One region of the Paenarthrobacter sp. NPDC090517 genome, then DNA from elsewhere that is predicted to be linked to it. Evidence: riboswitches for the same ligand, from Rfam matches in the RefSeq annotation. Region 1 holds a riboswitch; each other region holds the start of a gene.
What was found. A riboswitch is a leader RNA that binds a small molecule or an ion and turns the genes downstream of it on or off. The one in region 1 is predicted to bind cyclic di-AMP.

Region 1 (3,266 bases):
AGGCTGTGCGTACGACGTCGACGCTCGGGTCGGGATCGTCGGTCCAGTCGAGCGGGACTTCATGAATGCGCAAAGCAGAACGTTCGGCAATCATCAGCAGTTCGGTGTCGAAGAACCATGCTTCATCGCGGGTGTGGGGGAGCAACTGTTGGGCGATGTCGGCACGTATGGCTTTGAAGCCGCACTCGGCATCGGAGTAGCGCGCCCCCGTCATGACGCGCAGCAGGAAGTTGTAGGTCCGTGCAATGACCTCACGGTGGCGGCTGAATGTCCCGTGTGAGGCCTTGGCCAGTCGCGTGCCGACCGCGAGGTCGGAGTGCCCGGAGATCAGCGGGGCAAGTAGGGGCGCCACCGCCGAAAGGTCGATGGTCAGACGGGGGTCCATGTACGCAAGCAGAGGTGAGGGCGAGGAAAGCCAGACCCGGCGGAGCGAGTTTCCGCGACCCCTCTGCTCAAGGTGGACCACCAATAGCTCGGGGAGTTCCCTGGCCAGGCGTTCGGCGATCCGCAAGGTGTTGTCCGTGCTGGCATTGTCCGCGACGGTGATCCGGAATGTGTGGGGGAAGGAACCGGCGAGGTGGCTGTGTAGGCTGCGAAGCTTGTATTCCAGCTGGGTCTCGTCGTTGAGCACAGGGATGATGAAGTCCAGGGTAGGAACTAAGGCGCGTGTGTCCGCGGGGGAGCGCTGCAGCTGATGATTCATCACCGGCTTGGGATCTGTGAGCGTCATACATTCAGCATCAGCTCACTCCATATGAGCCGAATAGGCGGCAACTGTGACCCCACTGTGAACTAAGCGCCGCACCTGTGAAACGGCAAAACCGCACCCGTTCCCGCTATCCGCTCCAGTGGGCACTGGTGCGAACGGCGGCAACGGGCGCGGCAATCAAGCAGTCTGGTTTAGTACCAGTTGTTGGCCAAGTGGAAGCCCAGAGCGGCGGACGGGGATCCGTAACGCTCCTTGATGTAGTTCAGGCCCCACTTGATCTGGGTCTGGTAGTTGGTTTCCCAGTCAGGACCCACGGTGGCCATCTTGGAAGCAGGCAGGGACTGGACGATGCCGTAGGCGCCGCTGGAAGCGTTCATCGCCGTGGTCCTCCAGTTCGATTCCTTCTCCCACAGCGTGTTGAGGGCAGTCATTTCGCCCGGGCCCCAACCGTAGTTGCCAAGGATGCTGAGTGCGTACGCCTTGGCAGCCGCAGGGTCATCCACAGCCTTGGGAGCGGCAGCAGCTGCTGCGGCTTCCGCAGCGGCAGCGGCAGCAGCGGCGTCGGCGGCCTGCTTGGCAGCAGCGTCAGCAGCAGCCTTCTCAGCTGCGGCCTGGGCAGCAGCCTGATCAGCGGCAGCCTTTTCGGCTGCAGCCTGCGCAGCTGCGGCCTGGTCAGCGGCAACCTTCTCGGCGGCGGCCTTGTCTGCGGCGGCCTTATCCGCGGCGGCCCTGTCGGCTGCGCCCTTTTCGGCGGCAGCATTCAGGGAAGCAGAGATCTCAGCCGACTTGTTGGTGTTGACCTGCGCACTGGACTGGGTTCCGGCTACGCGGCTGGCCTCGGGGAGGGTCAGTGCGGCGTTTGCGGCGGTTCCGAGCGATGCAACGCCCAATGCAGCTGCCACAACACCGGCAACTACGGACATGCGGTGGCCGGACTTACCCTGGCGGGCTGCGTTCTTGAGGACGGACTGCGACTTGGTGAGCGGTGCGTTGTGTTCGTCGCTGTGACGCGCGGAAGGGCGCGTCTGATCGTTAAATTCAGACATGTGATTACCTCTCAGCGCCTGCGGAGTTAGCTGTCGGGTTCGGATGAGGTCATCCGGCCGCGCATCATGCTGCGGCTTCACCCCAAGGGCCGGCCAAAAGTGGCCTGGCCCGGAGACTCTGGGTCCCCCGTCTCTGCCTCGGAGAAAGAACGGACTCCGGGAAGTGGCAGAGCTCGGCGCATCCCGGATGTGGGCCTGCTAGGGACGACCCACCCTTTCGACGGTACAGGAGGATTCCGTAGAAGTCACATTTAGGTAACAGAGATCACGATGCCGGTGAGTCGCCTTGCCCGATTCGTTATATGCCTTCGGTGGTGACGGTAGGGAATCGAAGGGCGAATTCGGTGCGCCCCGGCCGCGAGGTCATTTCCACGCTACCGCCATGCGCCGAAACGATGGATTCCACAATGGACAAGCCGAGTCCGGAGGTGCCCTCAGTTCCTGATCTTGCGACATCAGCGCGGGCGAACCGGGAGAAGATCCGGCCCTGGAAATCTTCAGGAATTCCGGGGCCGTTGTCCGTCACCGTGACCACGGCGCTGCCATCGGCGGAGAGCATGACACCTGTAGCCACAGTGGTGCCGGGATCGGTGTGTTTGCGGGCATTGGACAGCAAATTGGCCAGCACCTGGTGAAGTTGGGTGGCATCGCCGCGCACAGTGATGGGCTCGTCAGGGAGCTGGAGCTGCCAGATGTGGTCCGGCGCCATGACTTTCTCGTCACTCACCGTTTCGATGACCAGCTGTGTCAGGTCTACGTTTTCGACTTTCACGGGCTTGCCCTCGTCCAGCCGCGCCAGCAGTAGAAGGTCCTCCACCAAGGTGGTCATGCGTTCGGACTGGCTTTGGACCCGCGCCAGCGACTTCCGGCCATCCTCGGTGAACGTTTCCGTCATCCTCAGCAGCTCTGTGTAGCCCCGGATGGCGGTCAGGGGCGTTCGTAGTTCGTGCGAGGCATCGGCCACAAACTGGCGCACTTTGGTTTCGCTTTCCTGCCGGGCTTCCAGCGCGCTCGAAACGTTGTTCAGCATCTGGTTCAAGGCATGGCCGACGCTGCCAACTTCCGTTCCAGGGTGGGATGCCGACGGCGGTACGCGCACCGCCAGTGCCACCTCACCGGCGTCGAGAGGCAGGCGCGCAACCTTTGTGGCCACCTCGGAGAGCTGCTCGAGCGGACGCATGGTCCGGCGGATGATGACCGTCCCCACGAGGCCGATCACCACCAGGCCACCCAGCGAGACCAGCACCATGGTCCACACCAGCGAGGCTTCGGCGCTCTGTTTGTCCGCGAGCGGCAGGCCCGTCACGATCACATCGCCATAGGTGGTCTTGACTGCCACCAGCCGGTAATCGCCGTTGGACAGTGATCGGTCCACGGGGTGGTTGTTCGTGGGGAGCGACACCAGGACCTGCTCGTCGTCTGCTGAGAGCGAGACGCGGTTACCTTGGGCGTCGATCAAACCCGAGCTACGCACAGCGGAGCCGTCGATCCTCGCGTTGAGCGTGCCCGCC
Region 2 (3,266 bases), 460 kb from region 1:
CAACACCACGAGCCCCATCATGTCCGGCCAGGTCAACCCGGGATGGGAGGCCACCGTGACTGCCACGAAGGCGTTGACGCCCAAGCCTGTGGCCACGGCAAACGGGTGTTTGGCCCACGCGCCCATGAGGATGGTCAGGATGCCGGCAACGAACGCCGTGGTGGCTGCCACGGCCGTGAAGCCCAGCGAAGCGCCACTCGAGTCAGGTCCGGAGAGGATCAGCGGGTTCAGCACCACGATGTAGCTCATGGCGAAGAAGGTCGCGAAGCCGCCACGGATTTCCCGCGAGTACGTGGACCCACGTTCGGAGATTTTGAAGTAGCGGTCGATTGCAGAACCTTGTTTCAGCATGAAGGTCTCCGGGGATCGAGGGGAGTTTGCCCTCAAATCCTATGTTGTCCGGTGTGGGCCCTCTGAACGATTCGCCTAGTCTGTAAGGAAGCCAACACTAGGAGAAACCGCCCCATGCGTACCATCCGCCCGCTTCTGGCCGCCGTCGTCGCTGCCCTTGCCTTCGCGTCCGCCTTGCTGTTTTCCGCGGCTCCGGCGTCCGCGCACGACGTCGCCGAGTCAACCGCGCCAGCCAATGGTGCCAGCGTTGCGGAAGTTCCGGCGTCGGTCTCCATCACGTTCAACAACCGCCCGCTCGCGATCGGTTCCGGTGTAACCGTGACGGCCGCCGGTGAGAACTGGGCGGACGGTCCGGTCGAAATCATCGACAACCAGGCTGTTCAAAAGCTTCGCCAGGGTGCTCCCGCTGGTGAATACACGGTGGTATGGCGCGTAGTCAGCTCGGATTCCCACCCCATCGAGGGCACCTTCACGTTCACCGCCACCGCGGGAAGCACGACGACGGCGACTGGCCCGGTGGGTGCCTCGCCGTCGGCATCAGCGCCGTCAGCCACTGTCCCCACGGCCGGTACAGCGGCGCCGGGGACGGGCAACAGTGAGCCTGCCGCTGACGCCTCGCAGCCCTTCCCTTGGAGCATTGTTGGATTGGCCGTTGTTGCTGTGGGTCTCGTTATTTACCTTGCTGTTACCGCGCGGAAGAAACTTGCCGCTTTCAACGGCCCGGACAGCGATACTTCCGCGGAATAACGCGGTTTTCTACGTACCTGCGAATATCTCGAAACGGATACTGCGACACGCCAGAAGCCCACTTCCCGTTACTTAAATGTGACTTCGGTGGAATCATCGCGTACGGTAGTACCTGTGCCTGTTCCACGTAGCGGGCACTTCCGGCCTGATTGCCTAGCTCTGCCGCAGTCCGGAATCCGTTCGCAGACAAACCTACGGCAGAGACGGGGAACCCAATTTAGGTCGCTTTCGAGCGTGCCTTGGGGTGAAGTCACGAAGCTTCCGCTGAACAGCGGGGGATAGTGGCCGGGTGACTCCCATCCGAATCCGACAGCTAACCTCGCAGGCATCGGGAGAGGCTCTTTCATGTCTTCACGCATTCTTCGCGGCCGTCGTAAGGCGGACAGCGTACGTCCTAATCCGTTCATCTCCATCTCGAAGGCAGTAGCCAGCAACGCTTCCGGCGCTGGCCGCCAGGCAGCTGTTATCGCAGCAGCCTCGGGCCTCGTTTTGACCGGCTCCATTGCTGCTCACGCAGCTGAGGCTCCGGTTCAGCGCGACTCCAGCCCCGCAACGGTCGCTGAGACCGTTTCCGAGGCACCCACCAAGGTTGTTACCGCTCTGGCAACGGCTACCGTCAACTTCGAGCGTCCGGCCGTTGCTTCCGTAGCAGCTCCGGTCATCGAAAAGCCGGCTCCCGTTGTTGAGGCCCCCGTGGCCAAGAAGGCAGCCGTCACCACTGCTGCTGCAAAAGCACCCGTCGCCGCTAAGGCTGCGGTCGCCGCTGCTCCTGTTGCCGCTGCACCGGTTGCCGCTGCTCCTGCAGCTGCTGCCCCCGCCGCTGGCGGCGTCAACGCAGCCATGGTCGCCTCGGCTTACGCACAGATCGGTGTCTTCCAGGACTGCACCGCCATGGTCGAGAAGGCCCTTGGCTCCGCAGGCATCCCGGTAGGCGACCTCGGTCCCATGCAGTTCATGAACTACGGCAAGGTTGTTAGCACCCCCCAGCCCGGTGACATGATCGTCCAGTCCGGCCACGTTGCTATCTACATCGGCAACGGCCAGGCAATCAGCGGTGGCATCAACGGCAACCAGACGGGCATCCACCCGATCAGCTGGTTGACCGCAACGGGTCCCCTGACCTACGTACGCGCTGGCGCATAAAGCCTCACGCTTCAGTTCAAAGGCCGGTGCCTTCAAAGAGTAATTTCTTTGAAGGCACCGGCTTTTGGCGTTAAGTTCTGTTTGTTTATGTTCAGCAGGAAAAGTTAGGCGGCGTGCCCCTAGGCGAGGGCGATGCCCGGACCTGCGGGTAGGGCCACCTTGGAGGAGATGGCTTGGCCCACTGCCTTGGCTTGCCGCAGCACTTCCTTGGGAGACGGGGTGATAAGGTCCCCAACGCCCACCAGGTGCATCCCTACCGCCCGCATGGCGGCCGCGAAGTTTTGGCCAACGGCTATTCCAAGTTCGGCGAGCATGCGGCGTAACTGGCTTTGGGCGCAGCGCGTCACTACTACGTGGTCCGCCAGGAGGACGCCGTTCGCTGTGTGGACCGCCCATTGGCGTGGAGTGGATTCGAGGGGGCCGGATACGTGGAGTCCGGTCCTCAGGCCGGCTGTGGTCATGCTTGCGGCCAGTCCGTATCCGATTTGCCGGGAGGGGTCCGAACCCAGGAAATCAAGGCGGACGGCGCGGGTGGTGTTGCGAACGTCCAGTTGATGGTTGGCGGCGTAGTTCCGCAGGTGTCGGAGGATCTCGTTGCGTTCCTGCATGGCCGCAGGATCGGCCACCTCAGTGCGTTGAAGCATGCCTGTATGGACGGAAGGACCTGTGGTGGACAGTGCGCCGAACCCGTCCACGACGATTGAGCCCACGCCATAGCGGCTGAGCTCACTGGCAACTGCCAAGCCGGACAGGCCGGCTCCGATGACCACGGTGGTGGTGCGCTCCGTGCCGGAATCAGGCGTGAGTGACACTGCTTGGTTCCTCCTTGACGTGTGTGCCTTTCGGCATCGCGTGGGATCGCGTCCGAGTTCCCCAAGCGGCCGCAAATAAATGGCCGGAGTGTGTGGTGTGAAACACGTTTGCCGGCCATTCGGTGACTCGAACACTACCGAACTTTTTCGGCCATGGATAGCCTCCGCGACTGCGCGTTTTGTGTGTTCGTCCGCAGCGCAATGTGAGAGCCC
Region 3 (3,266 bases), on a different contig from region 1:
AGGCGGGATCCGTCCCGGAGCGAGCGTGTCCCTGGAACGCGTCGGCGAATACATCTCGGTCCGGGTCCCTGGTATTGAAGGCGCTTTGGAACTGCCTCCTGAAGTTGCCGCGCACGTCTTCGTCTCGCTCAGCTGACCGGGCGCTGGGTCAGTACAGTGTCAAACCTCACTTTTGGGCCTTCAGCGCGCGTGTGACCTGCGGTTTTTCGGAATTGATGATAAAGGGCTGCTGCGCTCAGCCCGTTCTTGTTGATAACGAATTTATTACCGAAGGCCTTAATCCCCTATAGTTATTTACTAGCGCTGATACCAAAGCGTTACCTGATCCGGAGCCGAGCTCTGCCAGCGGATCAGGTGTGTTATCCACCACTGGCAGAGGCGGGGGAACCACAAGCGGCTGTCTAAAGAAGCAGCCTTGGGGTGAAGTCCGCAGCAGAAGTGCCCACGTATGCAAGTCCCTCTTGGGATACCTGTGTGCCGTGAGCGCCTCGTGCGGACCGGGTCTTTGTACTCTCTGACCCGAATCCGACAGCTAACTTCGCAGGCTTTTGAGAGAGGAACAGAGTTTGACATCGCAGAACGTCAGGGGCCGCCGCCGCGCGTCCGGCCCCGCTGCTGAGCTGCGGCCAGCCACCGTCGTAACGGAGATCCGGCCTCGCGACACCGAGCGTCAGGTGCGCCGCCGTAAGAGCCCGTTGCGCCAGGTTGCCGACTTCGCCGCTGCCAGCGGCGTCGGGCAGAAGGCCGGTGTTGCGCTAGCCGCCACCGGACTTGCCCTGACTGTCGGCCTGCCTGCCACAAGTCCCGTCATGGCTACCTCGGAATCAGGCCAGACTGAGTCTGCCCTTGCCGTTGCCGCACCCGCGGGCAGCCAGCCCGAGGTTTCCGCTGCTGCATCAGCCAAGATCGACTTCAGCCGCGCAGCCGTCGCTACTGCTGCCGACCCGGACGGGAAGTTGAAGCAGTTGCTCAGCGCCCAATCGGCTGACAGCATCCAGCGGGCCTCATCCGTTGGCAGCATGGCAAGCCCCCTTGACACGCTCACCACGGCATCCCCCTTCGGCTACCGCATCAGCCCCCTCACGGGTGGCGCCGGTGATTTCCACCGTGGCCAGGACTTCGTTGCCCAGTGCGGTACGGCTGTTCATGCTGCAGCCACCGGTAAGGTCACCTTCGCCGGATGGCACGAGTATGGCGGAGGCAACCGCGTGGTCGTTGACCACGGTAACGGCCTCGAGACCACGTATAACCACCTGTCGTCCTTCACCGTCAAGGTGGGACAGACCGTTAACCGTGGCGACACCGTTGCACTCAGCGGCACCACGGGCGCTTCCACTGGCTGCCACCTCCACTTTGAGGTCCAGGTCAACGGTGAAGTCGTAGACCCCATGGGTTGGCTCTAAGCCATTTGATGGTTGCCTCTCGCATTCGAGAGTCACCCCGTGACCTGAATGTGACATTCGCGTTCAACTGTTGTAGCGTACAGAGCGCATCGGCTTTTTAGGGGGTCGATGCACTTGAGTGGATTGCCTAGCTCTGCCACCGCTCAAGGTCCGTTCGCATAAATCGTCTGGCAGGGGCGGGGGAACCACTTCCGGTCTTCGAAAGAAGGCCTTGGGGTTAAGTCGCAAAAGCTTCCTTGGAAGCAGCGCGGCCGGATGACTCCCATCCGAATCCGACAGCTCACCTCGCAGGCATTGGGAGAGGCTACCTACGTGTCATCACGCACTACCCCTGCGCGCCATCGCGCCCAAACGGTTCGCACGAATCCGTTGAATACGCTTTCCAAGGCTGTTTCATCCAACGCAGGAACTGTGGGTCGTCAGGCCGCCGTCCTGGCAGCAGCCTCAGGCCTCGTCCTCACCGTCGGCTTGCCGGCACAAGCCGCAGATACCGACGTTTCCAAGTCGGAGGCCTCCAGCACCCAACAACTGGCTGTTACCGCGGTTGTCACGGCAGAGCCAACAGCTACCGTTTCCTTCGAGAGCCCCACCGTGGCTACCAAGGAAGCTCCCAAGGCAGTCCAGCGCGCCGCGCGCGTTACCGAGCGTGCAGCGGCCAGCACTGAAGAAAAAGCTGAAGCGGTCACCGCGAAGTCATCCAAGGCCAAGGATTCGGCCTCAAGCGCAGCTGCGTCCGGTCTAGCCGCCATTGCCTACACCGGCATCGGCTCTCCCTACGTTTGGGGCGGCACCACACCGAACGGTTGGGATTGCTCCGGCTTCACCCAGTGGGTCTATGCACAGGCCGGCATCAGCATCCCCCGCGTCAACGCCTGGACGGCCATGACGCCCACCAGCGCTCCTGCTCCCGGCGACCTTGTCATGCAGAACGGCGGAGCCCACGTGGGCATCTACGTCGGCAACGGCATGATGATCAGCGCCTTGAATCCCGGCCAGGGAACGCTGCTGCACTCCGTAGCGTCCACCGGCACCTCATCGTTCTACACCCTCCGCTAGAAATTATCCGGTTCGGGGTCGGCCAGCATGCCCCCAACGTTGGCCAACCCATTACCCGCGTGCATCCCAACTGCACGCGGATACGAAAAGAGAAAATCATGACCAGTGCAAACAAGCTTGCACGGCACCGCGCTGAGGCCCCCAAGACCAGCTCGCTTGCCGTCATCGCGAAGGCCGTTAGCGACAACGCCGGTGGCGTTGGCCGCCAGGCAGCAGTTATTGCCGCTGCTTCAGGCCTGGTCCTGACCAGTGGAATCGCCGCCAACGCTGCCGACACCAACGTGGACCGCGAATCGACTTCCACGTCCACCCTCGACGTGCAGTCGGTAGTCCAGGCCACCATCGCCGCGGACTCCACGGTTGCCATTTCTTACGAGCGCCCTGTGGTCACCACGGTGGAAGCCCCGGCTCCCGTGGTCGTCGAGGAAGCCCCGGCCAAGGTTGAAGCCAAGGTCGAAACCAAAAAGGCAACCGCGGCTACCGCCAACGCAGCTCCGGCAGCCAATGCAACCGTTGCCGTCAGCAACGCGACCCCCGCCCCGGCGGCTCCCGCCGCAGCCAGCGGCCTCGGTGCCGCTATCGCTGCTGCAGCTTACGCCCAGCTCGGCGTGACGCAGGACTGCACCATGCTGGTGACCAACTCCCTGGCTGCCGTGGGTATCAACTTCCACGACTGGCCCGCTGGCTACCTCTCCCTGGGCCGCACCGTGAGTGCAGCTGAAGCCCAGCCTGGTGACCTCGCCTACTACGCCAACGGCGGTTTGGCCGGACAGGCCCACATTGCGGTATACGTCGGCAACGGCCAGG

Region 2: it holds a riboswitch for cyclic di-AMP, as region 1 does, so the genes downstream of both, ACIQTW_RS11385 (NlpC/P60 family protein) here and ACIQTW_RS09305 (hypothetical protein) in region 1, are expected to answer to the same signal.
Region 3: it holds a riboswitch for cyclic di-AMP, as region 1 does, so the genes downstream of both, ACIQTW_RS15340 (C40 family peptidase) here and ACIQTW_RS09305 (hypothetical protein) in region 1, are expected to answer to the same signal.

The regions. Positions count from the first base shown of each region.
Region 1 is NZ_JBIVXN010000002.1:94,308-97,573, reverse strand. It holds gene ACIQTW_RS09310 (glycosyltransferase) at 1-730, opposite strand, end outside; gene ACIQTW_RS09305 (hypothetical protein) at 901-1,755, opposite strand; cyclic di-AMP (ydaO/yuaA leader) riboswitch at 1,757-1,944, opposite strand; gene ACIQTW_RS09300 (ATP-binding protein) at 2,054-3,266, opposite strand, start outside.
Region 2 is NZ_JBIVXN010000002.1:551,679-554,944, reverse strand. It holds gene ACIQTW_RS11395 (NCS2 family permease) at 1-351, opposite strand, end outside; gene ACIQTW_RS11390 (copper resistance protein CopC) at 466-1,098, shown strand; cyclic di-AMP (ydaO/yuaA leader) riboswitch at 1,249-1,440, shown strand; gene ACIQTW_RS11385 (NlpC/P60 family protein) at 1,444-2,241, shown strand; gene ACIQTW_RS11380 (FAD-binding protein) at 2,361-3,053, opposite strand.
Region 3 is NZ_JBIVXN010000004.1:387,333-390,598, reverse strand. It holds gene ACIQTW_RS15350 (metal-dependent transcriptional regulator) at 1-136, shown strand, start outside; cyclic di-AMP (ydaO/yuaA leader) riboswitch at 321-562, shown strand; gene ACIQTW_RS15345 (M23 family metallopeptidase) at 567-1,403, shown strand; cyclic di-AMP (ydaO/yuaA leader) riboswitch at 1,542-1,711, shown strand; gene ACIQTW_RS15340 (C40 family peptidase) at 1,716-2,459, shown strand; gene ACIQTW_RS15335 (NlpC/P60 family protein) at 2,558-3,266, shown strand, end outside.